DNA from 2 places in the Streptomyces sp. NBC_01520 genome. Region 1 is predicted to be linked to the other one. Evidence: predicted binding sites of a transcription regulator. Region 1 holds the regulator's gene; the other holds the start of a gene.
What was found. The regulator HrcA, encoded in region 1, represses chaperone genes, less so after heat shock. The targets are predictions, from matches to a motif close to TTNGCACTCNGNNNNNCNGAGTGCNAA.
Positions count from the first base shown of each region.

Region 2: groES (co-chaperone GroES) is a predicted target of HrcA. The motif match lies at 1,516-1,542, and genes of this name have one in related genera.

Region 1 covers NZ_CP109404.1:2,584,951-2,588,312, reverse strand. The annotation lists gene OG524_RS11760 (DUF3097 domain-containing protein) at 1-36, opposite strand, end outside; gene OG524_RS11755 (MBL fold metallo-hydrolase) at 62-787, opposite strand; gene hrcA (heat-inducible transcriptional repressor HrcA) at 953-1,969, shown strand; gene dnaJ (molecular chaperone DnaJ) at 1,970-3,106, shown strand; gene OG524_RS11740 (nitronate monooxygenase) at 3,245-3,362, shown strand, end outside.
Region 2 covers NZ_CP109404.1:4,856,583-4,859,944, forward strand. The annotation lists gene OG524_RS22225 (THUMP-like domain-containing protein) at 1-394, opposite strand, end outside; gene OG524_RS22230 (polysaccharide deacetylase family protein) at 518-1,426, shown strand; gene groES (co-chaperone GroES) at 1,697-2,005, shown strand; gene groL (chaperonin GroEL) at 2,104-3,362, shown strand, end outside.

The DNA.
Region 1 (3,362 bases):
CCACGGCGGAGTCAGGTCCGGCTGGTAGCTGCGCATGGCACGACGATAGAGGGCGACCCGCTCAGGACACGCCGAAGCGGGCCGCCAGCCGGTCGCGCTGCGCCCGTACGAACGCGGCGTCCACCACCGCCCCGTGCCCCGGCACGTACGACGCGTCCTCGCCGCCCAGCTCCAGCAGCCGGTCCAGCGCGGCCGGCCAGTGGGAAGGGACCGCGTCCGGGCCGGCCTGCGGCTCGCCGGACTCCTCGACCAGATCACCGCAGAGGACCACGACGGGGGAGCCCGGCACCAGCACCGCGAGGTCGTGGCCGGTGTGCCCGGGACCCACGTTGGCCAGCAGCACCTGGAGGCCGCCGCCCAGGTCGAGCGTCCACTCCCCGCTCACCTGGTGGTGCGGCGCCACGAGCACGTCCGTCGCCGCCGTGGCTTCCTCCTCGCTCATCCCGTGCCGCATCGCGTCCGCGCGCAGCCCCGCCGCCCCGTGCCGCCCCAGCAGCTCGGCCGTGCCGACCGCCCCGTAGACCTCCGCCCCGGCGAACGCGGCGGTGCCCAGCACATGGTCGAAATGGGGGTGGCTCAGTGCGACATGCGTCACCCTCCGGCCGAACAGGGCCTCCGCCTGAGTCCTCAGCGCGGCCCCCTCGCGGAGCGTCGAACCGGTGTCGTAGAGCAGCACGCCGTCCGCCCCGGCCACCAGCGCGGCGGTCGCGTCCCAGACGGGAAGGCGTCGGCGTCCCGTACCGTTGCCCAACCGCTCCCAGCCGAAGTCTTCCCAAGAGACGTCCATACGGTGACGCTATCGGCATCGGCCTGCGCACTCCCGCCACGGCATGGCCGGTCGCCCTTGCCCCGGCCCCACCCCGCCCCCGTACACTGACCGGGGGGATTGCTGGCACTCGAACACACAGAGTGCCAGGCAGACACCGGAGAACCACAGCTGGAGGTGTGCGCGATGCTCAGCGAACGCAGACTCGAAGTGCTGCGCGCCATCGTCCAGGACTATGTCGGCACCGAGGAGCCCGTCGGCTCCAAGGCGCTCACGGAGCGGCACAGGCTCGGGGTCTCCCCGGCCACCGTCCGCAACGACATGGCGGTGCTGGAGGACGAGGGCTTCATCGCCCAGCCGCACACCAGTGCGGGGCGCATCCCGACGGACAAGGGATACCGGCTCTTCGTCGACAAGCTCGCGGGCGTCAAGCCCCTGTCGTCGCCGGAGCGCCGGGCCATTCAGAATTTCCTCGACGGCGCGGTCGACCTCGACGACGTCGTGGGCCGCACGGTCCGGCTGCTCGCGCAGCTGACCCGGCAGGTCGCCGTCGTGCAGTACCCCTCGCTGACCCGTTCCACGGTGCGGCACGTGGAACTGCTCTCGCTCGCTCCGGCCCGTCTGATGCTCGTACTGATCACGGATACGGGCCGGGTCGAACAGCGTATGATCGACTGCCCCGCCCCGTTCGGCGAGACCTCTCTCGCCGATCTGCGGGCCCGGCTCAACAGCCGGGTCGTCGGACGCCGCTTCGCGGACGTTCCGCAACTGGTGCAGGACCTGCCGGAGTCCTTCGAGAACGAGGACCGGGGAACCGTCTCGACGGTGCTCTCCGTCCTTCTCGAAACTCTGGTCGAAGAGACGGAGGAGCGGCTGATGATCGGCGGCACCTCCAACCTCACCCGCTTCGGGCACGACTTCCCTGTGATGATCCGGCCGGTGCTGGAAGCACTGGAGGAACAGGTCGTCCTGCTGAAGCTGCTCGGTGAGGCCACGGACTCAGCCATGACCGTACGGATCGGGCACGAGAACGCCCACGAGGGCCTCAACTCCACGTCCGTCGTCGCGGTCGGCTACGGTTCGGGCGACGAGGCAGTCGCCAAACTCGGCGTGGTCGGACCGACCCGCATGGACTACCCCGGAACGATGGGAGCGGTACGCGCAGTGGCACGTTACGTCGGACAGATCCTGGCGGAGTCGTAAGTGGCCACGGACTACTACGCCGTACTCGGCGTGCGCCGCGACGCATCTCAGGACGAGATCAAGAAGGCATTCCGCAGGCTCGCCCGCGAGCTGCACCCGGATGTCAACCCGGACCCGAAGACCCAGGAGCGGTTCAAGGAGATCAACGCCGCTTACGAGGTGCTGTCGGACCCGCAGAAGAAGCAGGTCTACGACCTCGGTGGCGACCCGCTGTCCGCCTCCGGCGGTGGCGGCGCGGGCGGTTTCGGAGCCGGCGGCTTCGGCAACTTCAGCGACATCATGGACGCGTTCTTCGGCAACGCCGCCCAGCGCGGGCCCCGTTCGCGGACCCGGCGCGGCCAGGACGCCATGATCCGGCTGGAGATCGACCTCAACGAGGCGGCCTTCGGCACGACCAAGGACATCCAGGTCGACACGGCGGTCGTCTGTACGACCTGCAGTGGCGAGGGCGCCGCACCCGGCACCTCCGCGCAGACCTGTGACATGTGCCGCGGCCGCGGCGAGGTCTCCCAGGTCACCCGGTCCTTCCTCGGCCAGGTCATGACCTCACGACCCTGCCCGCAGTGCCAGGGCTTCGGCACCGTCGTGCCGACCCCCTGCCCCGAGTGCGCCGGCGACGGCCGCATCCGCTCGCGGCGCACCCTCACCGTGAAGATCCCCGCAGGTGTCGACAACGGCACCCGCATCCAGCTCGCGGGCGAGGGAGAGGTCGGCCCCGGCGGCGGCCCGGCCGGCGATCTGTACGTCGAGATCCACGAGTTGGCGCACGCGGTGTTCCAACGGCGCGGCGACGACCTGCACTGCACCGTCACCATCCCGATGACGGCCGGCGCGCTCGGCACCCAGGTGCCGCTGGAGACACTGGACGGGCTGGAGGAGATCGACATCCGGCCGGGCACCCAGTCCGGCCAGTCGGTCCCGCTGCACGGGCGCGGCATCACGCATCTGCGCGGCGGCGGGCGCGGTGACCTGATCGTCCACGTCGAGGTCATGACCCCGACGAAGATGGACCCCGAACAGGAGCGCCTCCTGCGGGAGCTGTCGAAGCTGCGTGGCGAGGAACGGCCCACCGGCCAGTTCCAGCCGGGCCAGCAGGGACTGTTCTCCCGGCTGAAGGACGCCTTCAACGGCCGCTGAACCCCGCACGACGACGACGTCCACGCCGCACCGCCCGCCGGTCCCGTACCGGCGGGCGGTGCGGCGTGTGGCGACCCGCCCCTCGGCGGCCGGATCGGCTGATTCGGCGCCCCGCACGGGACGTGGCACGATGCCGTCATGTCCTTGGCGCTGACCGATCTCTGCCGGTATCCGATCGTGCAGGCCCCGATGGCGGGCGGTGTCTCCTCCCCGCAGCTGGTCGGGGCCGTCGCCGACGCCGGAGGGCTCGGCTTCC
Region 2 (3,362 bases), 2.3 Mb from region 1:
CCGCCCTGGCCAGCGCGATCGCGTCGCCGCCGATCCCGCAGCACAGGTCGGCCACGCTCCGTACGCCGAGCCCGGCGAACCGCTCGGCGCGGTAGGTGGCGACCGAGGTCCGGGTCGCCTGCTCCACGCCGTTCGGGGTGAAGAACATCCGGTACGCGTCCGCCGCCCCGAACTTCGCCACCGCGCGCTGCCGCAGCCGCGCCTGGCCGAGCGCCGCCGACACCAGTCCGGCCGGGTGCGTACGACGCAGCCGGGTCGCCGTGGCCAGCTCCTGGGCGGGGTCGTGGTCGCGCAGTTCCGCCAGCAGCGCCACGCCCTCGGGGGTACGCAGGGCGGCGAATGCGGCGAGCGGGTCGGAAGGGTCTGCTGGGTCCGCAGGGAGGTGGGCGTTCACCGGTCCATTGTGAGCCAGCCGGGGGACGTGCCGGGCCCGCCGGAAGTGTCGGGGCGGGGGTCCGCCGACCGGCTGGCAGGATGCGGCGCCATGCAGCCAGTACGACAAAACGAAAAATCCGCTATGAAGCGGCACAAGCCGGTCCGTGCGGTTCTGGCGGCCCTGCTGGTCGCCGCCGTCGCCTCCGCGTGCGCCGAAGGGGCGGACGGCGGTCGGGCGGACCGGGGGCAGCGGGCCGAACCGGCCGCCGGCCGGCCCGGGGCGGCAGTCGCCGCCGGTGCGGCGGAGGCCCGCGCCGAGCGGCTGAAACGGCAGCAGGCCGCGCGGGTGGCCGCCGCGAAGAAATGGGGGCTGGCGAAGGTCCCGCTGACCGCCCCGGCGCCGCCCGCGGAGAAGCCGCGCATCACCACCCGCGAGGGGTTCGGGGTCGAGGGCGGGGACACGCTGCCCCCGGTCTTCACCGCCGTCCCGACCGAGGAACGGATCGTCTTCCTGACGATGGACGACGGCGCGGAGAAGGACCCCGAACTGCTGAAGATGATGACGGAGCTGGACATCCCGTACAGCGCCTTCCTCAGCGACTACCTGGTCAGCGACAACTACGGCTACTTCAAGGACATGCAGGCGCGCGGCGTCACCCTCAGCAACCACACCCTCAACCACCGCTATCTGCCCGGGCTCTCCAGGGCCGACCAGCGGCGGGAGATCTGCGGCGAGCAGGACAAGATCGAGAAGTACTTCGGGAAGCGGCCCACGCTCTTCAGGCCGCCGTTCGGCAACTACGACGGCGACACCCTGCGCATCGCCAGGTCCTGCGGCATCGAGGCGGTACCCCTGTGGGCGGCCGAGGCGTTCCCCGACCACATGGAATGGCGCGAGCGGGACCGGGACCTGCACCCCGGCGACATCATCCTCACCCACTTCCGCGGACCCGGGGCATGGGAGGGATCCATGACCGACATGGTCCGCCGCGTCATGAAGACGATCACGGACAAGGGGTACGCCGTGGCCAAGCTGGAGGACTACGTCTGAGAGCACCGCGCTCCGCCCGGAACACCGCGGCCCCCTCTCGCGTTGTCCGGGCGTACGCCGGTCCCGGGGCGCCACGCGAGGGTGGTGAATTGGCACTCCGCTTGACCGAGTGCTAATCGCGGTCATAGTCTCAGGTCTGGCACTCCCCACTGGAGAGTGCCAGCACCACTGTGCGACACGGCAGGTCCGGCACCCGCGACGACGGATCGACCTGGTCGCCACCCACAGACTGTTAAACCCCGTGAGATCTCCGAAGGGGGAGACCGGATCGTGTCGACCACCAGCTCCAAGGTTGCGATCAAGCCGCTCGAGGACCGCATTGTGGTCCAGCCGCTCGACGCCGAGCAGACCACGGCTTCCGGCCTGGTCATTCCGGACACCGCCAAGGAGAAGCCCCAGGAGGGCGTCGTCCTGGCCGTGGGCCCGGGCCGCTTCGAGAACGGCGAGCGCCTTCCGCTCGACGTCAAGACCGGCGATGTCGTTCTGTACAGCAAGTACGGCGGCACCGAGGTGAAGTACAACGGCGAGGAGTACCTCGTCCTCTCGGCGCGCGACGTTCTCGCGATCGTCGAGAAGTAATTCACCCACGTTTGCTTCTGTTCTGCGCCCCTGGTCCCCTGCGAAATAACTAGCCGGGCGGCGAGGGGCGCAGTTCGTTTGAGAGGACAGCTCAGCCCATGGCGAAGATTCTGAAGTTCGACGAGGACGCCCGTCGCGCCCTTGAGCGCGGCGTCAACAAGCTTGCCGACACGGTGAAGGTGACGATCGGTCCGAAGGGCCGCAACGTCGTCATCGACAAGAAGTTCGGCGCCCCCACCATCACCAACGACGGTGTCACCATCGCGCGCGAGGTCGAGCTCGACGACCCGTACGAGAACCTCGGTGCCCAGCTGGTGAAGGAGGTGGCGACCAAGACCAACGACGTAGCGGGTGACGGCACCACCACCGCCACCGTGCTCGCCCAGGCTCTCGTCCGCGAGGGTCTGCGCAACGTTGCCGCGGGCGCGTCCCCGGCCGCCCTGAAGAAGGGCATCGACGCCGCCGTGAAGGCCGTGTCCGAGGAGCTCCTCGCGACCGCCCGCCCGATCGACGACAAGTCCGACATCGCCGCCGTGGCCGCGCTCTCCGCGCAGGACAGCCAGGTCGGCGAGCTCATCGCGGACGCGATGGACAAGGTCGGCAAGGACGGTGTCATCACCGTCGAGGAGTCCAACACCTTCGGTCTGGACCTTGAGTTCACCGAGGGCATGGCCTTCGACAAGGGCTACCTGTCCCCGTACATGGTGACCGACCAGGAGCGTATGGAGGCCGTCCTCGACGACCCGTACATCCTGATCCACCAGGGCAAGATCGGCTCCATCCAGGAGCTGCTCCCGCTGCTGGAGAAGGTCATCCAGGCCGGCGCCTCCAAGCCGCTCCTGATCATCGCCGAGGACGTCGAGGGCGAGGCGCTCTCCACCCTCGTCGTCAACAAGATCCGTGGCACCTTCAACGCCGTCGCGGTGAAGGCCCCGGGCTTCGGTGACCGCCGCAAGGCCATGCTCGGCGACATCGCCACCCTCACCGGTGCGACCGTCATCGCCGAAGAGGTGGGCCTCAAGCTCGACGGCGCCGGTCTCGACGTGCTGGGCACCGCCCGCCGCGTCACCGTCTCCAAGGACGACACGACCATCGTCGACGGCGGCGGCGACTCCGCCGACGTCAAGGGCCGCGTCAACCAGATCAAGGCCGAGATCGAGTCCACGGACTCCGACTGGGACCGCGAGAAGCTCCAGGAGCGCCTCGCGAAGCTGGCCGGCGGCGTGTGCGTGATCCGTGTCGGTGCCGCCACCGAGGTGGAGCTCAAGGAGAAGAAGCACCGTCTGGAGGACGCCATCTCCGCGACCCGCGCCGCGGTCGAGGAGGGCATCGTCTCCGGTGGTGGCTCCGCTCTGGT